Regions from separate parts of the Streptomyces africanus genome, predicted to be linked through region 1. Evidence: riboswitches for the same ligand, from Rfam matches in the RefSeq annotation. Region 1 holds a riboswitch; each other region holds the start of a gene.
What was found. Region 1 has a riboswitch for cobalamin ahead of QF034_RS03025 (energy-coupling factor ABC transporter permease). Riboswitches for the same ligand answer to the same signal wherever they lie in the genome.
Positions count from the first base shown of each region.

Region 2: linked by a shared signal. The riboswitch ahead of QF034_RS27330 (ribonucleoside-diphosphate reductase subunit alpha) and the one ahead of QF034_RS03025 (energy-coupling factor ABC transporter permease) in region 1 are both predicted to bind cobalamin.
Region 3: linked by a shared signal. The riboswitch ahead of QF034_RS05835 (ABC transporter substrate-binding protein) and the one ahead of QF034_RS03025 (energy-coupling factor ABC transporter permease) in region 1 are both predicted to bind cobalamin.

Region 1 covers NZ_JAUSYP010000001.1:587,166-596,481, forward strand. Annotated here, with positions in the region: gene QF034_RS03010 (ABC transporter permease subunit) at 1-739, shown strand, start outside; gene QF034_RS03015 (MDR family MFS transporter) at 736-2,064, shown strand; gene QF034_RS03020 (serine/threonine-protein kinase) at 2,716-4,128, shown strand; cobalamin riboswitch at 4,219-4,579, shown strand; gene QF034_RS03025 (energy-coupling factor ABC transporter permease) at 4,610-5,311, shown strand; gene QF034_RS03030 (energy-coupling factor ABC transporter substrate-binding protein) at 5,308-5,682, shown strand; gene cbiQ (cobalt ECF transporter T component CbiQ) at 5,688-6,437, shown strand; gene QF034_RS03040 (energy-coupling factor ABC transporter ATP-binding protein) at 6,434-7,288, shown strand; gene QF034_RS03045 (FAD-dependent monooxygenase) at 7,381-8,538, opposite strand; gene QF034_RS03050 (TetR/AcrR family transcriptional regulator) at 8,628-9,230, shown strand; gene QF034_RS03055 (maleylpyruvate isomerase N-terminal domain-containing protein) at 9,272-9,316, shown strand, end outside.
Region 2 covers NZ_JAUSYP010000001.1:5,856,980-5,866,295, forward strand. Annotated here, with positions in the region: gene cyc1 (epi-isozizaene synthase) at 1-938, shown strand, start outside; gene QF034_RS27315 (bifunctional albaflavenone monooxygenase/terpene synthase) at 935-2,305, shown strand; gene QF034_RS27320 (GlxA family transcriptional regulator) at 2,319-3,281, opposite strand; gene QF034_RS27325 (ribonucleotide-diphosphate reductase subunit beta) at 3,530-4,534, opposite strand; gene QF034_RS27330 (ribonucleoside-diphosphate reductase subunit alpha) at 4,591-6,948, opposite strand; cobalamin riboswitch at 7,073-7,197, opposite strand; gene QF034_RS27335 (GNAT family N-acetyltransferase) at 7,250-7,756, opposite strand; gene mctP (monocarboxylate uptake permease MctP) at 7,829-9,316, opposite strand, start outside.
Region 3 covers NZ_JAUSYP010000001.1:1,226,969-1,236,284, reverse strand. Annotated here, with positions in the region: gene QF034_RS05845 (APC family permease) at 1-103, opposite strand, end outside; gene QF034_RS05840 (CoA-binding protein) at 237-665, opposite strand; cobalamin riboswitch at 757-946, shown strand; gene QF034_RS05835 (ABC transporter substrate-binding protein) at 1,016-2,038, shown strand; gene QF034_RS05830 (FecCD family ABC transporter permease) at 2,035-3,048, shown strand; gene QF034_RS05825 (ABC transporter ATP-binding protein) at 3,069-3,848, shown strand; gene QF034_RS05820 (ICP22 family protein) at 4,143-5,138, shown strand; gene QF034_RS05815 (SixA phosphatase family protein) at 5,135-5,677, shown strand; gene QF034_RS05810 (YigZ family protein) at 5,726-6,352, shown strand; gene QF034_RS05805 (hypothetical protein) at 6,545-6,682, shown strand; gene QF034_RS05800 (exonuclease SbcCD subunit D) at 6,868-8,031, shown strand; gene QF034_RS05795 (AAA family ATPase) at 8,028-9,316, shown strand, end outside.

The DNA of each region.
Region 1 (9,316 bases):
GGACGCGCTGGGCCGGGACGTCCTCGCCCGGGTCGCCCACGGCGCGCTGAACACCCTCGGCACGGCGCTCGCGGTGAGTGCCGCGGCCCTTCTCGCCGGGCTGCTGCTGGGGCTGCTGCCGCGGCTGTCCGGGCCGCTGGTCGACACCGTCAGTGCCGTACCGCCCGTCCTGGCCGGGCTCCTCGTCGCCGGCGTCACGGGCAGCGGCCCCTGGGCGCCCGCCCTCGCCGTCGGTGTCGTGGCCTGGTCCCCGCTGGCCGCCCACACGTCCTCCCTGCTGCGTCAGGAGCGTGCGACCACGCACCTGGCCGCCACCCGTGCGCTGGGTGCCGGGCGGGGACACCTGCTCCGGCACGAACTGCTGCCCGCCGTCCTGCCGCCGGTGGCCCGGCACGCCCTGCTCCGGCTGCCCGGCGTCGCGCTGAGCCTCGCCGCGCTCGGCTTCCTCGGCCTGGGCGCACAGCCGCCGTCCCCCGAGTGGGGTCTGCTGCTCGCCGAGAACCAGCCGTACGCCGAGCGCGCCCCGTGGGCCGTCCTCTTCCCGGCCGCCGTACTGGTCCTGCTGGGTGCGCTCGCGGTGACGGCCGCCGACGGCGTCCGCCCGCCCCGGCGGCGCGGGCGGACCGACAGCGCGGCGGGGCCGCCCGGCGACCGGGTCGTGCCCGCCCCGCGGCAGCGGCCGGACCACGGCGACGCCCTTCTGACCCCCGTATCCCTCTCAGCGAGAGAAGAACGATGACAGGCCCCATATCCCGCGTCCTGGCCCGCCGGGCCGCCCCTGCGTCCGGCGAGGAGACACCCGACGGCGCGACGCCCAGGGCTCCGCGCGAGAGCACCTGGCGGCTCTGGCGGGACCTGTCCCCGCTGCTGCGGCTGCTGATCGTGACCCAACTAGCCTTCAACGTAGGCTTCTACGCCGTGCTGCCGTTCCTCGCCGAGCACCTCGGCACCGCGATCGGCATGGCGGGCTGGCTGGTCGGCTTCGTGCTCGGGCTGCGCACCTTCAGCCAGCAGGGCCTGTTCGTGGTCGGTGGCTCGCTCGTCGACCGCTACGGCGTGCGCCCGGTCGTGCTGGCGGGCTGCGTGCTGCGGATCGCCGGGTTCGCGTGGCTCGGGTACGCGGAGGCGAGCTGGACCGTGATCGGGGCGGTCCTGGTGATCGGCTTCGCCGCCGCGCTGTTCTCCCCCGCCGTGGAGTCCGAGGTGGCCCGCCAGGCGGTGGTCTGGGAGGAGGAAGGACACGGCTCACGCACCCGTCTCCTGGCCCTGTTCAGCGTGGCGGGCCAGGCCGGGGCCTTCGTCGGACCGCTGCTCGGCGCGCTGCTGCTCGCCGTCGACTTCCGCACCGCGTGCCTCGCGGGCGCCGCGGTGTTCGTGCTCGTCCTGGCCGGACACGTGTGGCTGATGCCGCAGCACATCCCCGGCCGGGTCCGGACCCGGGAGAAGGGCGGGGCGCGCATGCTGCTGCGCAACCGCCGCTTCCTGGCGCTGTGCTGCGCGTACGGCACGTACCTGCTCGCCTACAACCAGCTGTATCTGGCCCTGCCCGACGAGGTGCAGCGCGCGGCGGGCTCCCAGGCGCCGCTGTCCTGGCTGTTCGCCCTGTCCTCGGTGCTGGTGGTGTTCGCCCAACTGCCGGTGACCCGCTGGGCGGGCGACCGGCTCGACCTGCGCCGCTCCATGACCGCCGGGCTGCTGCTGATCGCGTCCGGTTTCGCGGTGGTGGCCGCGGCGCGCCCCGCCGGCTGGACGGGTACCGCCGGGCTGCTGCCGGCCGCGGGGTTCGTCGTGCTGCTCACCGTCGGACAGATGCTGGTCGTGCCCGCCGCCCGCGCCTGGGTGCCCGATCTCGCCGAGGAGGGCCGGATCGGCCTCTACATGGGTGCGCTGTCGTCCGTCTCTGGCCTGATCGTCCTCGCCGGCAGCGCGGCCACCGGCTCCCTGCTCGAAGCGGGCCTCCCGCCCGCCGTGCCCTGGCTCCTCCTCGCGGCCGTCCCCGCCCTGGCGGTGACACTGCTGCCGCGCCGGAAGGAGCGGGCGCAGGGGGCGGGCTTGGCGGCCTGACGACAGGCACAGGCACAGGCACAAGGGACGGGCGCGGGAGGCCTGACGGCAGGCGGAGATACAGGGCCGGGCGCGCAGAGGCCGACCGCAGACGCAGGCGAAGGCGCAGGCGGCGAACGCGCGGCAGCCGACCACAGGCAGCGAGAGGCGGGTGCCCGGCAGCCCGACCACACGCGCAGACGCAGGAGGTCGGCTCGCGGCGGCCCGACCGCGGCATACGGAGACGCACCGGCCCGGCGCGCGGCTGCCCGGCAGCCCGACCATACGCGCAGACGCAGGAGGCCGGCTCGCGGCAGCCCCGACCGCGGCATACGGAGACGCACGGGCCCGACGCGCGGCTGCCCGGCGAACAGGCCGAGACGTAGAGAAGGGAGAGAAGAGAGGGAAGGCACAGCGGCGGCCCGATCCGGCGGCCGGCGAGGCGCCGGGGACAGCCTGGGCAACCACGTGCGTCGCGCCATCACCCCGGCGGGGCACCGCTCCGCTCCCCGGTTTCCTGGACCGTACCGTCCACGGCACCGCACCGGGGAACGGTGGTCACGCAGCGCCAGTATCCTGGGTCGGCTGCGGCACCCCCCACCAATCCCCGCTCCGACGCGGGGAGTTACGGCCCGCGGCGAGGACCTTCCCACGAGCATAGGACGAGGACGAGTGCTGCTAGCGGGCCGCTACCGGCTGGACGTTGAGATCGGGCGCGGCGGAATGGGAGAGGTCTGGCGTGCGTACGACGAGACGCTCGCCAGAGCGGTGGCCGTCAAGCTGCTGCTGCCTCAGGACACCGACGCGACGGCGACCTCCCGGTTCCGCCTGGAGGCCCGGACGGCCGGGCGTCTCAACCACCCCAACGTGGTCGGGGTCCTGGACTTCGGCGAGTACGACAACCGCCTGTACCTGGTGATGGAGCTGGTCGAGGGCGACAGCCTCGCCCGGGTGCTGTCCGTCTCCGGCGCGCTCCCCGCCGAGCGGGTGGCCCGGCTCGCCGCGCAGGCCGCCGCCGGACTCGCCGCCGCGCACGAGCAGGGCATCGTGCACCGCGACGTCAAACCCGCCAACCTCCTGCTGGACGCGGGCGGCACGCTGAAGATCGGCGACTTCGGCATCGCGCGTTTCCTCGACGACCCGGGCGCCGCGCTCACCGCGACCGGCCAGATCGTCGGCACCGGCCTCTACCTCGCGCCCGAACGGGCCCTGGGCCGGCCCGCGGGTCCCGCCTCCGACACGTACTCCCTGGGGTGCGTGCTCTACCAGCTCCTCAGCGGCCGCCCGCCGTTCCAGGCCGACACCGCCGTCGCACTCCTGCACCAGCATCTCGACAACGCCCCCGTACCGCCCCGGGAACTCGGTGTCGCCGGTCTGCCGCCGGCCTTCGAGAGCTACCTCCTCGCCCTGCTCGCCAAGCAGCCCGAGGACCGGCCCACGGCGCAGCAGGCCGCCGAGTGGTTCGCCGGCGGCGCGTGGCGGGGGCTGCCCGAGCCGCTGCCGGAGGCGGCGTCGCCGGTGCCGCCCGCCGGGCCGGGGCCGTACACGGCAGCCGACACCGGCACCGGCACCGGCACTGGCAGCCCGGCCACGTACGCGCTGCCCACCGGGTCCCGCACCGCTTCGGGCGGGCGTTCCCGTCGCGCCGCGCCCCGTGGCGGTCTCGGCCACCACCGCAGGACGGCCGCGGCGGTGGCCGCGGCGGCCGTCTTCCTCGCCGCGATGCTCGCCGGCATGCAGTGGTTCTCGCCCGACGACACCGCGACGGAGGGCACGGAACCCGACGTGTCCCCGTCCGCGAGCAGCCCGGCAGCCCCCTCGCCCGGCGACTCGGCCGACTCCGCCGACCCCCTGGCCTCCGCCCCGGCGGCCGCCACGACGCCGACGGCCGGCACAGTGGCCGATGTCACTCCCTCCACCACGGCACCCGCTTCCCCGGCCCCCGCCGAAGCGACGACCGGCGCCACGAGCCCGGCGCAGGAGACGAGCAACAGCTCGCCGGAGAAGGCTGACAAGCCCCAGCAGGAACAGCCTCCACAGTCCGGGGACAGTGGGGAGGACGAGGGCGACGACGGGGACGACTGAGCCCTCCTGCGCCGGTGTGCGAGCGGTCGCCCCTTCACGCGCCCCCTCGCGCGCCCCCTCGGCTGGCTTGTCATGGCCCTTATCCCGGCATTACTGTCACCACGCCTTGGTGAACGGGAAATCCGGTGTGATGCCGGTGCGGCCCTCGCCACTGTGATCGGGAAGTCCGGCTCCGGCCCTCACGGGCGGCCACTGGGTCCTAGGGCCCTGGCGTCGCATTCCCGTCTGCCGCGCGACGTCTGGCACGCACGCTCGCCGCGTTGCCGAATCGCCCACGTGGCTCCGCCACGGGGGCGCTCCGGCGCCTTGCGATCGCATGCGCCAGACGCCGCGCGGCCCGCCCTTCGGGCGGACGACGGGAATGTGACGCCAGGGCCCACGGCCCCGGGAAGGCGGAGTACGGGCGGTGGGACCCGTGAGCCAGGAGACCGGCCAAGGCGCGTCAACCATCCACGAGGTGCTGGAGAGGGTCTGCTGAGCCATGCACATTGCCGAGGGTTTCCTGCCGCCGGCGCACGCGGCCGCCTGGGGCGTCGCGTCCGCGCCGTTCGTCCTCCACGGGGTCCGGTCGCTCACCCGTGAAGTGCGCGAGCACCCCGAGAGCACCCTGCTCCTCGGTGCCTCCGGTGCCTTCACGTTCGTCCTGTCCGCTCTGAAACTGCCGTCCGTCACCGGCAGTTGTTCCCACCCCACCGGCACGGGCCTGGGCGCCATCCTGTTCCGGCCGCCCGTCATGGCGGTGCTGGGCACCATCACCCTGCTCTTCCAGGCGCTGCTGCTCGCGCACGGCGGTCTGACCACGCTCGGCGCCAACGTCTTCTCCATGGCGATCGTCGGCCCCTGGGCGGGCTACGCGGTGTACCGCCTGCTGCGCCGCTACGACGTGCCGCTGATGGTCGCCGTGTTCTCCGCCGCGTTCGTCGCCGACCTGTCCACCTACTGCGTCACCAGCGTGCAGCTGGCGCTCGCGTTCCCCGACCCGGGCAGCGGGTTCCTGGGCGCGCTCGGCAAGTTCGGCTCCATCTTCGCCGTCACCCAGATCCCGCTCGCGGTGAGCGAGGGACTGCTGACGGTCCTCGTGATGCGGCTGCTGGTGCAGTCCAGCAAGGGCGAACTGACCCGGCTGGGTGTGCTCGTGGCCGGGAAGCAGTCCCGGAGCGAGACCGAGGAGGTGGCCCGATGAGCAGGAACACGAAGATCAACCTTCTGCTGCTGCTCGCCGTGGCCGCGCTCGCCGTGCTGCCGCTCGCGCTCGGCCTCGGCGACCACAAGAAGGAGCCGTTCACCGGCTCCGACGGCGAAGCGGAGACGGCGATCACCGAGATCGAGCCGGACTACAAGCCCTGGTTCTCCCCCCTGTACGAACCGCCGTCCGGTGAGATCGAGTCGGCGCTGTTCTCCCTCCAGGCGGCCCTGGGCTCCGGTGTCCTCGCCTACTACTTCGGCCTGCGCCGGGGCAGGCGGCAGGGTGAGCGGCGGGCGCGGGAGCGGGGGCCGGACTCCGGGAACGCGGCGGACGGTACCGCCGAGAAGTCCCCGGCCGAAGGGGCCTGAGCCGCGTGCTGCCGATCGACGCGGCGGCGCACAGCAGTCGCTGGCGCCGCCGCCATCCCGTGGACAAGGCCGTCCTCGGCCTGGGTCTGACCCTGCTGGCGATCTCGCTGCCGCCCTGGCCGGGCGCGGCTCTGGTGCTGCTGACCGCCCTGGTGGTGCTGCTGGGTCCGGCGGGCGTGCCCGGGCGCCGGCTGTGGCGGGCCTACCGGGTGCCGCTGGGTTTCTGCGTGACCGGCGCGCTGACGCTGCTCGTGCAGGTGGGCGGGCCGGGCGGCTTCGTCTCCCTCACCGGTGACGGGCCGGTCCGGGCCGGGGAGTTGCTGCTGCGCACCTCGGCGGCCTCCCTGGGTGTGCTGCTGTTCGCGTTCACCACGCCCATGTCCGACCTGCTGCCGCGGCTGGTCCGGGCCGGGGTGCCCGCGCCGGTCGTCGACGTGGCGCTCGTGACGTACCGGATGAGCTTCCTGCTGCTGGACTCCGTGCGCCGGGTCCGTGACGCCCAGGCCGCCCGGCTCGGGCACACCACGCGGGCCGCCGCCTGGCGGTCCCTGGGCGGACTCGGCGCCACCGCGTTCGTCCGGGCCTTCGACCGGGCGGTCCGCCTCCAGTCCGGACTCGCCGGGCGCGGCTACGACGGCACCCTGCGCGTCCTCGTGCCCGAGGCCCGTGTCTCCGTCCGCTTCACGACGGCCAGTTGCGTGCTCCTCGCGGCGCTGGCCGTCCTCACCTTCGTACTGGAAAGGCCGCTGACATGAGCGAGCCCGCCCTCGTCGCCCTGCGGGGCGCGTCCTTCGCCTACGAGGACGGCCCGGCCGTGCTCAGCGGCCTGGACTTCGAGATCCGCGAGGGGCGCGCGCTCGCGCTGCTCGGCCGCAACGGCAGCGGCAAGACCACGCTGATGCGGCTCCTCAGCGGCGGACTGCGGCCCCGCGAGGGCCGGTTGACGGTCGCGGGGCAGCCGGTGACGTACGACCGCAAGGGCCTGACCCGGCTGCGGACGACCGTCCAGCTGGTGGTGCAGGACCCGGACGACCAGCTCTTCGCGGCGTCCGTCGAGCAGGACGTGTCGTTCGGGCCGCTGAACCTCGGTCTGGACGACGCGCAGGTGCGGGCGCGGGTGGCGGAGGCACTCGTCGCCCTGGACATCACCGCCCTGGCCGACCGGCCCACCCATCTGCTCTCCTACGGGCAGCGCAAACGCACCGCCATCGCGGGCGCGGTCGCCATGCGGCCCCGTGTCCTCGTCCTCGACGAGCCGACGGCCGGACTCGACCCCGACGGCCAGGAACGGCTCCTCACCACGCTCGACGGACTCCGTGAGGCCGGCACCACGGTGGTGATGGCCACCCACGACGTCGACCTCGCGCTGCGCTGGGCCGACGACGCGGCGCTCCTCACCCCGTCCGGGGTCCGCACCGGGCCCGCCCCCGAGGCACTGGCCCGCACCGATCTGCTCCGGGAGGCGGGGCTGCGACTGCCGTGGGGAGCCGCCGCGGCGGAACTCCTGCGCGCGCAGGGGTGGTTGACCGGCGCGGAGCCGGGGCCGCGGACGCCCGCGGAACTCGCCGCCCTCGCGGCCGGACGGCTGGGCACGCCGGGAGGCTGAGGGGCGACCCGGAGACTGAGGGCCGCCCGAAGACTGAGGGGCGCCCGGAGACTGGGGGGCGCCCGGAGACTTGGGAGTCTTCGTCGCTGTCGTCAGCGCAGGACCGGCGGTGTCCAGTCGGCATGCCGCAGAATGGCGCGGACGGTCGCGCGGGAGGGGGCCAGACGGAGAGCGGTGTTCCGCGCGGCGACGGCCAGCGGGTGGGTCAGTTGCTGCCCCATCCGGCCGGCCTGGCGGGCGGCGCGTGCGACGGACTGGGTGCGCGGGCGGCGCTCGGCGTCGTAACGGGCCAGCGCCGATGTGACGGTGGGCTCGGTGGCGAGTGCGGCGGCCAGCACGGCCGCGTCCTCCAGCGCCTGGCAGGCGCCCTGGCCGAGGTTCGGGGTCATGGCGTGGGCGGCGTCGCCGAGCAGCGCGATCCGGCCCGCGGTGAACGCCGGCAAGGGCGTCACCAGTTCGTGGATGTCGTGGTGCAGGACGGCGTCGGGGCGGGTCGCGTCCAGCAGCGCAGGGATCGGATCGTGCCAGGTGCCGAACCGTCGGCGCATCGCGTCGAGGGCGTCCGTGTGCCGCACCCCGGGCGGCGAGTTGAGCACTGCGTGCCACTCGGCCCGGCCGTCGGCGAACGCGATGTGCCCGAACTCGGCTCCCCTCCCCCAGGTCAGCTCGAAGTCGGTGGCCAACTCCACCGGGCGCTCGGTGACGGCGCGCAGCACGGTCGAGCCGCTGTAGGCCGGGCCGGGGTGCTGGGGGAACAGCTGGGCGCGCAGCCTGCTGCCCACACCGTCGGCGGCCACGAGCAGATCCGCCTCCAGAGCGGTGTCCCCGAGCGGTATCCGCACCCGGCTGGGGTCGGAGCGGTCGACGGACGTCGCCTCGGCCCCGGTCAGCAGGCACCCGGACGGCAACGCCGCACGCAGCAGGCCGTGCAGCGTGGCCCGCGGGATACCTGCGATCGGTGTGCCCAGTTCGCGTTCGAGAGCGGTCCCGTCCATCCGGGCCAGCCAGCCGCCACCGGGGGCCCGGGTGCCCCCGGTGTACTGGGGCCGCGCAGCCGCGCGCACCGCCTCGCCGACACCGAGGACGTCCAGGGCGCGGATCCCGTTGGCGTGCAGGGAGATACCGGCGCCCGCGTCGTCCAGGACGGGGGCGCGTTCGACCACCGTCACCTCCCAGCCGATCCGGCGCAGACCGAGCGCGGCGGCCAGCCCGCCGATGCCTCCGCCCACCACGACCGCGCTGCCACCCATACCGGCCCTCCCTCGTCCGCCCCGCCACGATCTTTCTACAGATGTAGAAGGATCGTACCCCCGCTCCTCTACAGGTGTAGAAAGGGGGGATGCCCACAGACCGACGTACCGTCCTCGCCGATGCGGCCATCGGTGTGCTCGCCGACGCCGGAATCCGAGGATTGACCCATCGCGCGGTGGACCGGGCGGCTGACCTGCCGCCCGGCACCACGTCCGCCTACTACCGCACCCGCCAGGCACTGCTCACCGCCCTGGTCCGGCGCCTGGTCGCCCTCGACCAGGCGGAACTCCAGGCGATCGGGGACCGGGCTCCGGTGCCGCGGAATGCCGGGGAACTGGTGGCCGGGATCGCCGCGTTCGTCGAGCAACGGCTCACAGGGGAAGGACGACGGCGCTCTCTCGCGCGCTACGCGTGCGCCATCGAGAGCGTGCACCACCCCGAGCTGCGGGAGATTCTCGTGCCGCGCCGGAACGCGGGGCGGCAAGCCGTACGCGACTTCCTGGCCACGCAGGGTGTCGCGGACGCCGAGGACCGCACGGTCACGCTGCTGACCTGTGTGGACGGACTGGTCTTCGACCGGCTGGTGGGGGGCGGATCGGTGTCGGAGCAGGAGATCCGCGGACTCGTGGCGGCGGCGCTCCGACAGCCCGCGCCCACCGGCACCGCCCGCGGCGGGCCCGGTCGGCCGTAAAGCGCTTGTCGGCCCTCGCGGCGCCGCACTAGGTTGCCGAGGTGGATCTGTTCTCACGTTCTTGGACGGCGTTGCGCGCGGCGGTC
Region 2 (9,316 bases), 5.3 Mb from region 1:
TCGAAAAGCGGCTCATGCCTGCGGACAAGGTGGAGGAATATGCCGACGGCCTGTGCTACACGGACCTCATGGCCGGGTACTACATCGGCGCCTCGGACGAGGTGATGCAGGCGATCGCGGACTACAGCGCCTGGTTCTTCGTCTGGGACGACCGCCATGACCGCGACATCGTGCACGGCCGCCCGGTCGCCTGGCGGCGGCTGCGGGGCCGGCTGCACGCGGCCCTCGACTCCCCCGGGGAACACCTGCACCACGAGGACCCACTGGTCGCCGGGTTCGCGGACAGTGTGCTGCGGCTGTACGCCTTCCTGCCGGCGACCTGGAACCTCCGGTTCGCCCGGCACTTCCACGCGGTGATCGACGCGTACGACCGGGAGTTCCACAATCGCACGCACGGCATCGTGCCCACGGTCGAGGAGTATCTCCGGCTGCGCCGGCTCACTTTCGCCCACTGGATATGGACGGACCTGCTGGAGCCGACCGCGGGATACGAACTCCCCGACGCCGTACGGAAACACCCGGCCTATCGGCGGGCCGCGTTGCTGAGTCAGGAGTTCGCCGCCTGGTACAACGACCTCTGCTCGCTTCCGAAGGAAATAGCGGGCGACGAGGTGCACAATCTCGGAATCAGTCTCATCACCCATGAGGGGCTGACCCTGGAACAGGCGGTCGTGGAAGTCAGGCGCCGCGTCGATAAATGCATCACTGAATTCATCGACGTCGAACAGGAAGCATTACGGTTCGCCGACTCCCTCGCCGACGGCACTGTGCGGGGAAAGGAGCTCAGCGCCGCCGTGCGGGCCTGTCTGGGAAATATGCGGAACTGGTTCAGCTCCGTCTACTGGTTCCATCACGAGTCCGGCCGGTACAGGGTCGACAGCTGGGACGACCGGTCCACGCCCCCGTACGTCGACAACGAAGCGGCAGGTGAGAAATGACCGTCGAGTCTGTGAAGCCTGAAGCCCCCCTGGCTGCGGAGCTGCGGGAACCGCCCCGGGCGGGCGGCGGTGTCCCCGTCCTGGGGCACGGCTGGAAGCTGGTGCGCGACCCGCTGGCGTTCATGTCCCGGCTGCGCGACCACGGCGACGTGGTCCGGCTGAAGCTCGGGCCGAAGACGGTGTACGCCGTCACCACCCCGGAGCTCACCGGCGCGCTGGCGCTGAGCAACGACTTCATCATCGCCGGGCCGCTGTGGGAGTCCCTGGAGGGACTGCTCGGCAAGGAGGGCGTGGCCACGGCGAACGGCCCCCGCCACCGCCGCCAGCGGCGCACCATCCAGCCCGCCTTCCGGCTCGACGCCATCCCCGCCTACGGGCCGATCATGGAGGAGGAGGCACACGCGCTCACCGAGCGCTGGAAGCCCGGCGAGACCATCGACTGCACCTCCGAGTCCTTCCGGGTGGCCGTGCGCATCGCGGCCCGCTGCCTGCTGCGCGGCGACTACATGGACGAGCGGGCGGAGCGGCTGTGCGTCGCGCTCGCCACCGTCTTCCGCGGGATGTACCGGCGGATGGTGGTGCCGCTCGGACCGCTCTACAAGCTGCCGCTCCCGGCCAACCGTGAATTCAACCGGGCATTGGCCGATTTGCATCTCCTGGTGGACGAGATCGTCGCCGAGCGCCGCGCATCCGGTCAAAAGCCGGACGATTTGCTGACGGCATTGCTGGAGGCGACGGACGAGAATGGCGATCCCATCGGGGAACAGGAGATCCACGACCAGGTCGTCGCGATCCTCACCCCCGGCAGCGAAACCGTCGCCTCCACGATCATGTGGCTGTTGCATATGCTCGCGGAACACCCTGAACACGCGGACCGGGTGCGCGACGAAGTAGAAGCCGTCACCGGTGGGAGGCCGGTGGCATTCGAGGACGTCCGAGAGCTCAGGCACACCAACAATGTCGTGGTCGAGTCCATGCGTTTGCGCCCCGCGGTGTGGATTCTGACGCGCCGGGCGGTGCGGGACACGGAACTCGGCGGATACCGGATTCCGGCCGGGGCGGACATCGTCTACAGCCCGTACGCGATCCAGCGCGACGCGAAGTCGTACGCGCGGCACCTGGAGTTCGACCCCGACCGCTGGCTGCCGGACCGGGTCAAGGACATCCCGAAGCACGCCATGAGCCCGTTCAGCGTGGGCAACCGCAAGTGCCCGAGCGACCACTTCTCGATGGCCCAGCTGACACTGATCACGGCGGCGCTGGCCGGCACGTACCGCTTCGAGCAGGTGGCCGGCTCGAACGACGGCACGCGCGTCGGCATCACGCTGCGGCCGCACGAGCTGCTGCTGCGGCCGGTGCCGAGGTGAGCGTGGGGGAGGATCAGGCCGCCTCGGGGCCCCGGAAGGTCCGCCGGTAGGCGTTCGGCGTCGTGCCCACGGCCCGGACGAAGTGGTGGCGCAGCGTGGCCGCGTTGCCGAACCCCGTTCGACCGGCGATCGCGTCCATGGTCTCGTCCGTCGCCTCCAGCAGCCGCTGGGCCAGCAGGACGCGCTGGCGCAGGATCCAGCGGTAGGGAGTCGTCCCCGTCTCCTGCTGGAAGCGACGGGCGAAGGTGCGCGGGGACATGTGGGCGCGGGCGGCCAGCTGCTCGACGGTGACCTCCTCGTCGAGGTGCCGCTCCATCCACGTCAGCAGCTCGCCGATCGTGTCGGCCTCGGAGTGCGGCAGCGGGCGCTCGATGTACTGAGCCTGGCCGCCGTCGCGGTGCGGCGGCACCACCATCCGCCGGGCGATCTTGTTGGCGACCTCGGAGCCCTGCTCCTTGCGCACCAGGTGGAGACAGGCGTCGATCCCGGCGGCCGTGCCGGCGGAGGTGATCACCGGGTCCTCGTCGACGTAGAGCACGTCCGGCTCCACGACCGCCCGCGGGTACTGCCGGGCCAGGGCGTCCGCATGCTTCCAGTGCACGGCGCAGCGGCGGTCGTCCAGCAGCCCGGCAGCGGCCAGCACGAAGGCGCCGGAGCAGACGCTGAGCACCCGGGCGCCGCGGGCGACCCCATGCCGCAGGGCGTCCAGGAGCTCCGGCGGGAACTCACGGGACGCGTAGCTGTGCCCGGCCGGCACCGCGATCAGATCGGCCGTCTCCAGCCGCTCCAGGCCGTGCTCCACCTGTAGTGAGACGCCCGAGTTCATGCGCAGGGCCGGGCCCTCGGCCGAGGCCACCGCGAAGTCGTAGACCGGCAGGCCGTCGTCGCTGCGGTCGGTGCCGAAGACCTCGCACACCACACCGAGTTCGAAGGGGTTCACGCCGTCGAGGAGGACGACCGCCACGTTCTGGAGCATGCCTCCAGTGTGCCTCGTCAGTGGCAGTAATTCGAGGGTCTCCGGCAGTACTGCCACTGACGGTAAGGAGTCTTAGGCGCGACAGTGGTGTCCATGGACACGAACCAGGTACAGACACTCATCGCAATGATCTTCGTACTCGGGATGCTGGTCCTCCTGGTCCTCCCGTCAGTGATCGGTATCGTCCGCGACCGGCGCGTCGACCGTCAGATCAGGGAGGCCCAGGAGGCCCGCGAGGACGAGCGGGCTCAGAAGTCCTCGTCCAGGTCGACGGTGCCCTCCACCGCCACCTGGTACGCGGAGGGCCGCCGCTCGAAGAAGTTGGTCAGCTCCTGAACCCCCTGGAGCTCCATGAAGGAGAAGGGGTTCTCGGAGCCGTACACCGGAGCGAAGCCCAGGCGGGTGAGCCGCTGGTCGGCGACGCACTCCAGGTACTGCCGCATCGACTCGGTGTTCATGCCCGGGAGGCCGTCACCGCACAGGTCGCGCGCGAACTGCAGCTCGGCCTCGACGGCCTCGCGGAGCATGTCCGTCACCTCCTGCTGGAGCCGGTCGTCGAACAGCTCCGGCTCCTCCTTGCGGACGGTGTCGACCACGTCGAAGGCGAACGACATGTGCATCGTCTCGTCGCGGAACACCCAGTTGGTGCCGGTGGCCAGGCCGTGCAGCAGGCCACGGCTGCGGAACCAGTAGACGTAGGCGAAGGCACCGTAGAAGAACAGGCCTTCGATGCACGCGGCGAAGCAGATCAGGTTCAGCAGGAAGCGGCGGCGGTCGGCCTGCGTCTGAAGCCGGTCGAGCTGGTCGACCGAGTCCATCCACTTGAAGCAGAACCCGGCCTTCTCGCGGATGGAGGGGATGTTCTCGACGGCCGCGAAGGCCGCCGCCCGGTCGTCGTGGTCGGGGAGGTAGGTGTCCAGCAGCGTCAGATAGAACTGGACGTGCACGGCCTCCTCGAAGAGCTGCCGGCTCAGGTACAGCCGCGCCTCGGGGGAGTTGATGTGCTTGTACAGCGTCAGCACCAGGTTGTTCGCGACGATCGAGTCGCCCGTGGCGAAGAAGGCGACCAGCCGGCCGATCAGGTGCTGCTCGGCGGGGGAGAGCTTGGCGAGGTCGGTGACGTCCGAGTGGAGGTCGACCTCCTCCACGGTCCAGGTGTTCTTGATGGCGTCCCGGTAGCGCTCGTAGAAGTCCGGGTAGCGCATGGGGCGCAGAGTGAGCTCGAAGCCGGGGTCGAGCAGGTTCTGAGTCATAACAGTCGGCGCGAAGCGCCGTCCTCCAGGGGTGGCGGTCGGGTGGCGGGTGGGAATTACTGGCAGGCCTCGCAGGACTCGGGGTTTTCCAGGGAGCAGGCGACCGCTTCGGGGTCCGGGGTGGTCTGCACGGGGACAGTGGCCTGGGCCGCGCGGGCGATGCGGGTCGCCGGGCGCGAACGCAGGTAGTACGTGGTCTTCAGCCCGGACTTCCAGGCGTAGGCGTACATCGAGGAGAGCTTGCCGATGGTCGGCGTCTCCATGAAGAGGTTCAGGGACTGGGACTGGTCCAGGAACGGGGTCCTGGCCGCCGCCATGTCGATCAGGCCGCGCTGCGGGATCTCCCACGCCGTGCGGTAGAGGGCGCGTACGTCCTCGGGGATCCAGGCGAAGTCCTGCACCGAGCCGTTCGCCTCGCGCAGGGCCTCCCGGCTACGGGCGTCCCACACGCCGAGCCGCTTCAGCTCCTGAACCAGGTAGGAGTTGACCTGGAGGAACTCACCGGACAGCGTCTCGCGCTTGAACAGGTTGGACACCTGCGGCTCGACGCACTCGTACACGCCCGCGATGGAGGCGATCGTGGCCGTCGGCGCGATGGCCAGGAGCAGCGAGTTGCGCATGCCGGTCGCGGCGACGCGCTCGCGCAGGGCCGCCCAGCGCTCCGGCCAGGTCAGCTCCACGTCGTAGTGGTCGGGGTGGAGCACGCCCTTCGCCGTGCGGGTCTTCTCCCAGGCCGGCAACGGGCCGTTGCGCTCGGCGAGACCGGCCGAGGCCTCGTAGGCGGCGAGCATGATCCGCTCGGCGATGCGGGTGGAGAGCCGCTTGGCCTCCGGCGAGTCGAAGGGCAGGCGCAGCTTGAAGAAGACGTCCTGCAGGCCCATGACCCCGAGGCCGACCGGACGCCACCTGGCGTTGGAACGGCCCGCCTGCTCGGTCGGGTAGAAGTTGATGTCCACGACCCGGTCGAGGAACGTGACGGCCGTACGGACGGTCTCGTCCAGCCGCCCCCAGTCGATGTCCCCGCTGGTCTGGTCGACGAGGGCGCCGAGGTTGACCGACCCCAGGTTGCAGACCGCCGTCTCGCCGTCGCTGGTGACCTCCAGGATCTCCGTGCAGAGGTTGGAGGAGTGGACGACGTGGCCCGGCTCGGCCGTCTGGTTGGCGGTGCGGTTGGCGGCGTCCTTGAAGGTCATCCAGCCGTTGCCGGTCTGCGCGAGGGTGCGCATCATGCGGCCGTACAGCTCGCGGGCGGGCAGAGTCTTCTTCGCCAGGCCCTTCGCCTCGGCCGCCCGGTACGCGGCGTCGAACTCCTCGCCCCACAGGTCGACCAGCTCGGGCACGTCCGACGGGGAGAACAGCGACCACGGCGCGTCGGCGTTCACGCGCCGCATGAACTCGTCGGGCACCCAGTGCGCGAGGTTCAGGTTGTGCGTACGGCGGGCGTCCTCGCCGGTGTTGTCGCGCAGCTCCAGGAACTCCTCGATGTCGGAGTGCCAGGTCTCCAGGTAGACCGCGGCGGCGCCCTTGCGGCGGCCGCCCTGGTTCACGGCGGCGACCGAGGCGTCGAGGGTCTTCAGGAACGGGACGATGCCGTTGGAGTGGCCGTTGGTGCCGCGGATCAGCGAACCGCGCGCACGGATGCGGGAGTACGCGATGCCGATGCCGCCGGCGTGCTTCGACAGCCGCGCCACCTGGTGGTAGCGGTCGTAGATGGAGTCCAGCTCGTCCTTGGGGGAGTCGAGGAGGTAGCAGGACGACATCTGGGGGTGGCGCGTGCCGGAGTTGAACAGGGTGGGGGAGGAGGGGAGGTAGTCGAGACGGCTCATCAGCCCGTAGAGCGCGGCGACTTCGTCGACGGAGCGGCGGGTGTCGTCCTCGGCGAGACCGGCGGCGACGCGCAGCATGAAGTGCTGGGGCGTCTCGATCACCTTGCGGGTGATCGGGTGCCGGAGCAGGTAGCGGCTGTGCAGCGTGCGCAGGCCGAAGTAGCCGAAGCGGTCGTCGGCGGCCGTGTCGATCAGGGCGTCGAGACGGGCGGCGTGGAGGCGTACGAACTCGGCGGTCCGGTCGGCGATGAGGCCCTCCCGGTGCCCGACCGCCACGGACTCGGTGAAGCAGGTGACGCCCTGCGAGGCGGCCTCGGCGCGGATCCCGATCGTCAGCAGGCGCGCGGCCAGCCGGGAGTAGGCGGGATCCTCGGAGATGAGGCCGGCGGCCGCCTCCGTCGCCAGCTCGCGCAACTCCGACTCGTCGGCCCGCGCGGACCGGCCGCGCAGCGCGGCGGCGGCGACCCGGCCGGGGTCGGCGTCGGGCAGGTCGGCGGTCAGCTCGGTCAGGGTCCGCAGCAGCGCGGCACCGGGACCGTCGTGCTCTTTTTCGGCGGCTGAGACCGGATCGGCTGGCGCGATGGTCACGTGGGGCTCTCCCTCGCTCGGCACGGGGGCCTCACACAGGGCAGGGGGCAGCACGCGAGCGCACGCGGCGTCGCGTCCACCGGCCCACTCCGCGAGGCCCGGACGTCAGGGCGCACCGGCCGGGCGGCCGGGCGCGCTGTCGGCAGGTCCTCGGACTGAATCCTGTGCGCGAACACGCACAAGTACACCGTTGCGGGACAGTTCCGGATTCGCACCGGATTCCCCTGCGGCGACAGCGAGCATGAGCATACATCTTGTGCCGGGCGGCGAAAGCACCCCTAGATGTAGTGTCGCGACGGTTTCACAGCGTCAACTCGTAGGTGAGGAGAGTGATGTCGGGAAGCTCCGGAATCGGGTTCCAGTCGCGCTCCGGGACACGGACGAAGCCGAGACGTTCGTAGATGCGGTGGGCGGAGTGCATGGTGCGCTGCGTCGACAGGACGACGCGGACACAGCCGTCCGTCGCACGGGCGCGGTCGACGCAGGCGCGGACCAGGGCCTCCCCGGCGCCGCGGCCGCGGGCCTCGTGGGCGACGGCGAGCATCCGTATCTCGGCCTCCCCAGGGCGGGCGATGTCGGCCATGGGGCCGCCGGAGGGCACCAAGGTGACACCACCGAGGAGGTGTTCGCCTTGGGTGGCCACCAGGACGTCCGCGGCGGCGGCCCGCCTGGCCACGTCCCTGAGTTCGCCGAGGTACCAGTCGCTCTCCCCGAAGTCGAGGAGGCCGTCCGTCAGGTAGGCCTGGGCGGTGATCTCGCCGAGGGCGTCGTATTCGGCGGGCTTCAACCGCCGGATGAGGATGTCCATGGTCCGAGTGTGCGGGACGGGTATGACAACGGGCCGCCGGTTTCTCACCGACGGCCCGTTGTCACCTGCGACTCAGTGCGAGGTGCCCGCCGTCGCCGGCGGAAGCTCCACCTGGACGCCGGGGTCGCCCGCGTCCGCCGTGTAGTCCTCCGGCTTGGTCTCGTCGATGCCGTCGGGGGCCTTCAGGGCCTTCAGGACGAAGGTCAGGACGACGGTGACGACGACGTTCAGGACGAACGCCGTGAGGCCGATGTAGCCGATCTCGCCGATGCCCGGGATCTCCTTGGAGGAGCCGCCGAAGTGCTTCTGGGTCGGCGAGGCGACGCCGTACGCGGCGACCGTGCCGTAGACCATGCCGACCGCCCAGCCCGCGAGCAGCGCCCAGCGGTGGAACCAGCGGGTGAACAGGCCGCCGACCAGGGCCGGGAAGGTCTGGAGGATCCAGATGCCGCCCAGGAGCTGGAAGTTGATGGCGACCGTCTTGTCCATGGTGAGGACGAAGGCCAGCGCGCCCACCTTCACCAGCAGCGAGACCAGCTTGGAGACCTTGGTCTCCTGCGCGGGCGTCGCGTCGGGCTTGATGAAGTCCTTGTAGATGTTGCGGGTGAAGAGGTTCGCGGCCGCGATGGACATGATGGCCGCCGGGACCAGGGCGCCGATGCCGATCGCCGCGAAGGCCACGCCCGCGAACCAGTCCGGGAACATGGTCTCGAACAGCTGCGGGATCGCCAGCTGCCCGTTCTGCACCTTGATCCCGGCCGCGATCGCCATGAAACCGAGCAGCGCGAGCAGGCCCAGCATCAGCGAGTACAGCGGCAGGATCGTGGTGTTGCGGCGGATCACGTCACGGCTCTTCGAGGACAGCGTCGCCGTGATCGAGTGCGGGTACATGAAGAGTGCCAGCGCGGAGCCCAGCGCCAGCGTGGCGTACGTCCACTGCCCCGCCTCCGGCGGCGCGAGCGCACCGCGCGGCGCGCCCGTCGCCGGGTTGGTCTGGCTGAACGCGTCGCCCGCCTTGGCGAAGATGTCGTCGAAGCCGCCCAGCTTGATCGGGATGTAGATGATCGCCACCGCGATGACGATGTAGATCAGGGTGTCCTTCACGAAGGCGATCAGCGCGGGCGCCCGCAGACCCGACGAGTACGTGTACGCCGCCAGCACGCCGAAGGCGATCAGCAGGGGCAGGTCCTTGATGAACCAGTTGGTGTTCTCGCCGCCGCCGATGCCCATGACGTCCAGCACGGCCTGGATGCCGACCAGTTGGAGCGCGATGTACGGCATCGTGGCCAGGATGCCGGTCACGGCCACCGCCAGCGACAGGCCCTTGGAGCCGAACCGGCCGCGCACGAAGTCGGACGTCGTCACGTACCCGTGCTTGTGCGAGACCGACCACAGGCGGGGGAGGAACGTGAAGATGAGCGGGTAGACGAGGATCGTGTAGGGCACCGCGAAGAAGCCGGCCGCGCCCGCCGCGTAGATCGCCGCCGGCACGGCGACGAAGGTGTACGCCGTGTACAGGTCGCCGCCGAGCAGGAACCAGGTGATCCAGGTGCCGAACGA
Region 3 (9,316 bases), 640 kb from region 1:
TGGAACCGACCGACGCCCACATGAGCCCGATCAGTCCGACGTCCCGGCGCAGTCCGCCCGGACCCCCCTTTACCCCCGCTGCTGCCTGGTCGACGCTCACCATGAATGAAGGGGCCTCTCATAAAAGAACTCGTGAGTTCTGCGAGCAAGAGGCCTCAGATTAGGAATCGGTCATCCGGCGGCAGAAGGCGAGTTGTGCAGCCTTGACCCGGCCCGGGCATTTCCTGGAAAGCGCTTCAGGAATTCTGTACGCCGTGATGAGGAAGTCGTGGGATCTCGATCGCCGGGCAGCGGTCCATCACCATCTCCAGGCCCGCGGCGCGGGTCCGGTCGTACGCCGCCTCGTCGATGACGCCGAGCTGGAACCACACGGCCTGCGCTCCCTTCGCGACCGCCTCGTCCGCGACGGCTCCGGCGAGATCGCTGTTCACGAACACGTCCACGACGTCCACGTCGAAGGGGATGTCCGCCAGGCTCGCGTACCCCTGCTCGCCGTGCACCGTCTCCGCCTTGGGATGCACGGGCACGACGCGCTTGCCGAAGCGCTGGAGCACGGCGGCGACGCCGTACGCCGCGCGCTGCCGGTTCGACGACAGGCCCACCACGGCCCAGGTGTCGCCGAGCTCGGTGAGGATCCTGCGGACCGTTGCCTCGTCGCCGTACACCGGCGGCCTCCTCGTACGTCGCGTAAGTGCTGCTGGGGACTCCCCTGGATGCAACGGCGCAGGGCGGGCGGTGATTCCCCCGAGCTCGCCGTGATAGCTTGCCGAGGCCAGTCGAACCCATGTACGTGGGTCAGGGAATCCGGTGCGAATCCGGAACTGACGCGCAGCGGTGAGGGGGACGGGCGGGGCCTCGGCCACTGGACGGCGCGTGTGACGTCCGGGAAGGCGCTCCGCACCGGACGAACCCGAGTCCGAAGACCTGCTGGCGGCCCCCGCGGCCGTTCGCGGCGGGGGAGCACCGTACGACCGGGCTCCGCGATCGAGCCCTCGACGACTGAGGACTGGTTTCCGTGCCCCTCGCCCGACCCGCCCGTGCCGCCGTCCTGCTCGCGGTCGGCTCCCTGCTCCTGGCCGGCTGCGGCGACTCGAAGGCCACCACGACGAAAGCCGCCGTCACGCTCGGCAACTGCGGCCACGAGGTGCGCGTCGAGGCCCCGCCGCAGCACGCCGTCTCCCTCAACCAGGGCACCACCGAGATCCTGCTCTCGCTCGGCCTCGCCGATCGCCTCGCGGGCACCGCCACCTGGACCGACCCCGTGATGAAGGGGCTGGCGAAGGCCAACGCGAAGGTGCCGCGCATCGCCGACAACAACCCGTCCTTCGAACGGGTCCTGGACGCCGACCCCGACTTCGTCGCCGCCTCCTTCGTCTCCACCCTCGGCAAGGGCGGCGTCGCCACCCGCGAGCAGTTCGAGAAGCTCGGCCTCCCCACGTACGTCTCCCCGTCGGACTGCGCCGGCAAGGACAACTCCGGCGACGGCGACGGCGACGGCGCGCGCGCCAAGGCGCTGGGCATCGACACCGTCTACGGCGAAGTACACGACCTGGCCACCGTGTTCGGGGTGAAGGAGCGGGGCGACAAGCTCGTGGCCTCCCTCCAGCGGCGCATGGCGAAGGCCACGCAGGGCATCCACGCCTCGGACGTCACCCTCCTGTACTGGTTCGCCAACTCCGAGTCGCCCTACATGGCGGGCTGTTGCGGGGCGCCCGGCATCATCACCCGGGCCCTCGGCGCGAAGAACGTCTTCGACGACACGCACGAGGAGTGGCCGCAGACCAACTGGGAGACGGTCGCCGAACGTGACCCCGATGTCCTCGTCATCGGCGACCTGACCCGCACGTCGCAGACCGCCGAGTCGGCCGCGCGGAAGATCGCCTTCCTGGAGTCCAACCCCGTGACCCGGAACATGGACGCGGTGAGGCACAAGCGGTACGTGCTGCTCAGCGGGCAGGCCATGAACCCGACCATCCGCACGGTCGAGGGCGTGGAACAGGTCGCCGCCCAACTGCGCGAGTTCGGGCTCGTGAAGTGACCGTCCGCGGGCCCGCGCTCGGTGTCGCGGGCGCCTTGCTGCTGGTGGTCTCCCTGGCCCTGGCGATCACCGTCGGCCCGGCCGACATCCGGGTCGCGGACGTCTGGTCCGTCGTCGCGGCCCATCTCGGTCTCGGCAGTGCCGACCTGACGCCGATCCGCGACGGGATCGTCTGGCAGCTGCGGCTGCCGCGCACCCTGCTCGCGGCCGTGTGCGGGGCCGGACTGGCCGTCTGCGGGGCGGTGATGCAGTCGCTGCTGCGCAACCCGCTCGCCGACCCGTTCGTGCTCGGGGTGTCCTCCGGCGCCTCCACCGGCGCGGTCGTGGTCGTCGTCCTGGGCGTGGGCGGCGGTGCCGTCTCGGTGTCCGCGGGCGCGTTCCTCGGCGCCCTGGTGTCCTTCGCGCTGGTGCTGCTGCTCAGCCACACCCTCGGCGGCACCACCGACCGGGTCGTCCTCGCGGGCGTCGCCGCCATGCAGCTCTTCTCCGCGCTCACCTCCTTCGTCGTGATGACCGCCGCCGACGCCGAGACGACCCGGGGCGTGCTGTTCTGGCTCCTCGGCTCGCTCGGCGGCGCGGGCTGGACCGATGTGTGGCTGTGCCTGGCCGTCCTGGCCGTGACGCTGGTGGTGTGCCTGTGGTACGCCCGTACCCTCGACGCCTTCGCCTTCGGGCAGGACGCGGCGGCCGCGCTCGGGGTGTCCGTGGCCCGCACCCGCCTGGTGCTGCTGTGCGTCACGGCCCTGCTCACGGCCGCGCTGGTCAGTTCGGCCGGGGCGATCGGCTTCGTCGGGCTGGTCCTGCCGCACGCCGCGCGGGCCCTGGCCGGCCCCGGGCACGTCCGGCTGCTGCCGGTCACGGCCCTCGCCGGAGCGGTGTTCCTGGTGTGGGTCGACACCCTCGCCCGTACGGTGCTGGATCCCCAGGAGGTGCCGGTGGGCGTCGTGACGTCACTGATCGGGGTTCCGGCGTTCGTGGTCGTGCTGTACCGGACGCGGAGGGTGCGGTGAGCGGGGCGGCGGGAGCAGCGGTGTCCGGCGCCGGGTTGCGGGCCGACCGGGTCGGTCGCCGTGCCGACGGGCGTCTCATCCTCGACGGGGTCGTCCTCGCGCCCGAGACCGGCTCCACCGTCGGTGTCCTCGGCCCCAACGGCTCCGGCAAGTCCACCCTGCTGCGGCTGCTGGCCGGGTTGCTCACCCCGACCGCCGGAGTCGTCACCCTCGACGGCACCCCGCTGGGCGACCTGCCCCGCCGCACCGTCGCCCGCCGGCTCGCCGTGGTCGAGCAGCAGGCCGACACACAGGTCGAGTTGACGGTGGTGGACGTCGTACGGCTGGGCCGCGTGCCGCACCGGCGCGCCTGGACGCCGACATCGCAAGACGACGAACGGGCCGTGCGCGACGCCCTGCAGCGCACCGGCCTCGCCGAACGCGCCGACCAGCCCTGGCACACCCTCTCGGGCGGCGAACGCCAGCGGGTGCAGATCGCCCGCGCGCTCGCCCAGGAACCCCGCGAACTCCTCCTGGACGAGCCCACCAACCACCTCGACATCCACCACCAGCTCGACCTGCTCTCCCTGGTCACGGGCCTGCCGGTCACCACCGTCGTCGCCCTGCACGACCTCAACCTCGCGGCGATGTACTGCGACGAGGTCGTCGTCCTGAGCGCGGGGCGGGTCGTGGCGGGCGGCGCCCCGGGCGATGTCCTGACGGAGGAACTCATCGCCGAGGTGTACGGCGTACGGGCCGCCGTCAGCCGTGACGGCCCCGAGCAGCGGCCGCATGTGCGGTTCCTCGGGACGCTGGGCTGAGCGGGCGGGGGCGATGCACGCCACGGTGGCCCTGGGGCGTGTCCGCAAAGTCCCGCCTGCCCCGCGACGCCCTGCACGCCCTCTCGCCGCACCGGGCCCCCAGAGCACGCACCGGACGCCGCTGGGCCCGCCCTCCGGGCGGACGACGGGACTTTACGGACACGCCCCAGGCGTGGTTCCCGCCCCGGTGCCCTGGTCCGTCCGGCACGCCATTGGTGGGGTGTTCCCGCCACGGTGGCCGGAAAAAGCCGCACAAGCCTGCGTGCGCCCGCCCACCCGGCCTACGCTCGCCTCGTGCTGCGCATCATCGACGCCCGGACCGGCGAGCCGGTCGACGCCGCTCCGGCCCGCCGGGGCCTGACCCGTGTCGAAGTACACGCGCCCGGCTCCGACCTGACCAACCTGCGGGTGCTGCTCGTGGCGGATCTGCTCGTGCGGGCGCTGGAGCTCGGCGGCACACCGGTGTGGGCCCTGCTGACCGGCGGGCGCCGCCAGGCCGAGCTGCGCGCGGACGCCACGGCCCTCGGCATCCGCCCCTTCGAGGACAGCCCCGACGTCAGCGCCGGACTCGGCGAGGCCCAGGTCGTTCATGTCGCCGCCGAGGGCGGGGAGACGCCTGACGGGGTCCGGATCGCTGTCGCGCCTGTCGAGACGACCGGACCGGCCACGTCGGTCGGCGCGTCGGCGGAATCGCGCCTGCCGGTCGGCGAATCGGCGAAGCCAGGCCCGCCCAGCGGCCGGCCGGCCGAACCGGACCCGTCGGCCGGTGAGTCGGCGATGCCGAACCCGCCGAGTGGCCGGTCGGCCGGGCCGGACCCGTCGGCCGGTGAGTCGGCGATGCCGAACCCGCCGAGTGGCCGGTCGGCCGAGCCGGGCCTGCCGGCCGGTGAGTCGGCGACGTCGGACCCGTCGCGCGGCCAGTCGGTGGGATCCGGCCCGCTGGGCGGTGTCGACCCCGCCGTCCTGCGCCTCGCCCTGTTCACGCGGCACCACAAGGCCCCCGTCCGGCTGGAGGCGGACGTCCTCAGGGAGGCCGAGGCCACGCTCGCCCGGTGGCGCGGTGCCGTTGCCCGTTGGGCCCGGCGGCCCTCCCGGCCCGTGCCCGACGACGTGCGCGGGCGGCTGCGCGACGCCTGGGACGAGGATCTGGACGTGCCCCGGGTGCTGGACGTGCTGCGGGGCGTGGAGAACGAGCCGGATCTGCCGGACGGCGCCCGGTTCGAGACGTACGCCTACGCCGACCGGCTCCTCGGCCTCGAACTCACCCGCGATCTGGGAGCCCCGGCATGAGGGAGCGCGCCGGAGCGGGCCCGCCGCGCCGCCTGGTCGTGCTGCGGCACGCCAAGTCCGCCTGGCCCCTCGATGTCACCGACCACGAGCGCCCGCTCGCCCCGCGTGGCCGCCGCGACGCACCCGCCGCCGGTCAGGCCTTGGCCGAAGCGGACTGCCTGCCCGACCTCGCGCTGTGCTCCACCGCCGTACGCGCCCGCCGGACCTGGGAACTGGCCGCCGCCGAGTGGGGCACGCCCCCGCCGGTCCGGTTCGACCGGCGCCTGTACGCCGCGAGCCCCGCCGGTCTGCTGGCCGTCGTGCACGAGGTGTCCGCCGAGGTGGAGACACTGCTGCTGATCGGGCACAACCCGGGCCTGGAGGAACTCGTCCTGGCACTCGCCGGTGACGGCCCCGACGACACGCTGGAGCGGGTCCGCACCAAGTTCCCGACGTCGGCCGTCGCCGTACTGTCCTGGTACGGCACGACCTGGCGGGCCCTCATCCCCGGCGCCGCGCTGCTCACCTCCCTGACCGTGCCGCGGGGCGAGAAGAAGTAGCCCCGGGCCGGTCCGGCTCGTCCCCGGGCTCGCGCATAGGGTGGCCGGATGCAGGACGAATACCGCACGGTCGCCCGCGCCGGCGTGCACGAGACCGAGGTCAACCGCTCCCGCTTCCTGTGCTCCCTCGCCCCGGCGGCCACCGAGCAGGAGGCGCAGGACTTCATCGCCGCGATCCGCAAGGAGCACGCCGACGCCTCCCACAACTGCTGGGCCTACGTCATCGGCGCCGACGCGTCCGTCCAGAAGGCGAGCGACGACGGGGAACCCGGCGGCACCGCCGGCGTCCCCATGCTCCAGATGCTGCTGCGCCGCGACATGCGGTACGTCGTCGCCGTCGTCACGCGCTACTTCGGCGGGGTCAAGCTCGGCGCGGGCGGACTCATCCGGGCGTACGGCGGAGCGGTCGGCGAGGCCCTGGACACCCTCGGCACGCGCACCCGCCGCCGGTTCCGGCTGGCCACGGTCACCGTCGACCACCAGCGCGCCGGCAAGCTGGAGAACGACCTGCGGACCACCGGGCGCGAGGTGCGGGACGTCCGCTACGGGGAGGCGGTCACCATCGAGATCGCCCTCCCTGACGCCGATGTGGAGGCCTTCCGGGGGTGGCTCGCCGACGCGACCGCCGGAACGGCCGGCTTCGAACCGGGCGGGGAGGCGTACGGCGACGCCTGACGCGCGGTCAAGCTCTCGTGAGGCGCCCGGGGGCCGGCCCGGCGGGCGTCAGCGCCGGGGAGCGGGACGGCGGACCCCAGCGCGCGGTCGAGACCGTCGCACGCAGGAAGGTCAGGGTTCCCGGCCGCGCTGAGGGCGAAGCAGACGTACGTCCACCATGGCCGGCCGTGCTCACCGCCGAGGATCAGCGGGATGAGCACGAAAGGCAGCAGCACGGCGGTGAAGACGGCGCCGGCGATGCCGAGCCGCGGCAGATCGGCGCTGCGGCTCTCGGTGACGGCGGGCACCCTGGACCGGTGGATGCGGACGTACGACATCGCGCCGGAGTGAACGGTTCCACGACATATATGCGGGCATTTCCCCTGAACTGACGCCCGATGGGTGGGGCATCCCGAGGTTCGTGAGGGACCAGGTGTCCGCACGGGTTAGCGTGGTGGGTGCTGACAGCGAGCCGTGCCGGCTCGCGCGGATCGTGGAGCGGTAGCAGGGGGAGACATGCGGGTCGGAGCGGCGTCGTGAGACTGCTGCACACGTCCGACTGGCACCTCGGCCGGTCGTTCCACCGCGTGAACATGCTCGCCGCCCAGGCCGAGTTCATCGGCCACCTCGTCACGACCGTGCGCGAGCGGGCCGTGGACGCGGTGGTCGTGTCCGGGGACGTGTACGACCGGGCCGTGCCGCCGCTCGCCGCGGTCGAGCTGTTCGACGACGCCCTGCACCGCCTCGCCGACCTCGGCGTGCCGACGGTGATGATCTCCGGGAACCACGACTCGGCCCGCCGGCTGGGCGTCGGCGCGGGCCTCATCGGCCGGGCCGGCATCCACCTGCGCACCGAGCCGTCGGCGGCCGGCACCCCCGTGGTGCTGGCCGACGCCCACGGAGACGTCGCCTTCTACGGCCTGCCCTACCTCGAACCGGCCCTGGTGAAGGACGAGTTCGGCGTGGACAAGGCCGGGCACGAGGCCGTGCTCGCCGCCGCCATGGACCGGGTCCGCGCCGACCTCGCCACACGGGCGCCCGGCACGCGCTCCGTCGTCCTCGCGCACGCCTTCGTCACCGGCGGCGAACCCAGCGACAGCGAACGGGACATCACCGTCGGCGGCGTGGCCGCGGTGCCCTCCGGTGTCTTCGACGGCGTCGACTACGTGGCGCTCGGGCATCTGCACGGCTGCCAGACCCTCACCGACCGCGTCCGCTACTCCGGCTCCCCGCTGCCCTACTCCTTCTCGGAGGCCCGGCACCGCAAGAGCATGTGGCTCGTCGACCTGGCCGCCGACGGCACCCTCGACGCCGAGCGTCTCGACTGCCCGGTGCCGCGCGCCCTGGCGCGGATCCGCGGCACCCTGGAGGACCTGCTCGCCGACCCGGCGCTGGCGCGGCACGAGGAGGCGTGGGTCGAGGCGACGCTCACCGACCCGGTCCGCCCGGCCGACCCGATGGCCCGGCTCACCGAGCGCTTCCCGCACACCCTCAGCCTGGTCTTCGACCCCGACCGGACCGAGGACGACCCCGAGGTGTCGTACGCCCGGCGCCTCGCCGGCCGCAGCGACCAGCAGATCGCGGAGGACTTCGTCGCCCACGTGCGCGGCGCCGGACCCGACGCGCACGAACAGGACGTGCTGCGGGACGCCTTCGACGCGGTGCGGGCCGACGAGACCGTACGGGAGGTCGCCCGGTGAGGCTCCACCGGCTGACGGTCACCGCCTTCGGGCCCTTCGGTGGCACCCAGACCGTCGACTTCGACGAGCTGTCCGCGGCCGGGCTGTTCCTGCTGCACGGACCGACCGGCGCCGGCAAGACCTCCGTCCTCGACGCCGTGTGCTACGCCCTGTACGGCTCGGTGCCGGGCGCCCGGCAGGGCGGCGGCGGCCAGGGCACGGCCCTGCGCAGCGACCACGCCGCCCCGGCGACCCGCACGGAGGTCACCCTCGAACTCACCGTGGCCGGACGCCGCCTGGAGCTCACCCGGCAGCCGCCCTGGGAACGCCCCAAGAAACGCGGCACCGGCACGACCCTCGACAAGGCCCAGACCTGGCTCCGCGAGTACGACACCACGGCCGGCGCCTGGAAGGACCTCAGCCGCTCCCACCAGGAGATCGGCGAGGAGATCACCCAACTGCTCGGCATGAGCCGGGAGCAGTTCTGCCAGGTCGTCCTGCTGCCGCAGGGCGACTTCGCACGGTTCCTGCGCGCCGACGCCGAGGCCCGCGGCAAGCTGCTGGGCCGCCTCTTCGACACCCGCCGCTTCGCCGACGTCGAGAAGCGCCTCGCCGAGCGCCGCCGCGCCACCGAGGCCCAGGTCCGGGACGGGGACGCCGCGCTGCTGGCCGACGCCCACCGCATGCAGCAGGCCGCGGGCGACACCATGCGCCTGCCGGACCTGGCCCCCGGCGAACCGGGACTCGCCGAGGCCGTGCTGGGCGCCGCCGCCATCGCCCGCAGCACCGCCCGCGAACAGCTCACCGTCGCCGAGTGCACGCTCGCCGCCGCCGAGTCCGCGCAGGCCGCCGCCGGCCGCTTCCTCGACGACGTACGCGAACTCGCCCGGCTCCAGCGGCGGTTCACCGAGGCGCGGGAACGATCGGCGCGCCTGGAGGAGGGAGCCGGGGCGTACCGGGAGGCGCAGGCGCTCATGGAGCGGGCCCGCAAGGCCGAGGCGGTCGCGCCCGCCCTGGAGCTGCGGGAGTCCGCCGAGGCCGAACACCGGCGGGCGGCCGACGCCGAGGCACGCGCGCGTGCCCTGCTGCCCGAGACCTTCGCCGACGCGGGCGCGGCCGGACTCGCCGCCGCGGCCCGCCGGGCCGCCGAGGAACTGGGCGGACTGGACTCGGCCCGCCGCGCCGAGCGGCGGCTGGCCGAACTCCTCGACGAACGCGCCGGCCTGGACCGTCAGGAACGCGCCGACGCCGACGTCCTTCAGGAAGCGGACGCCTGGCTCGACGGCTGGGAGGAGACCCGCACCGC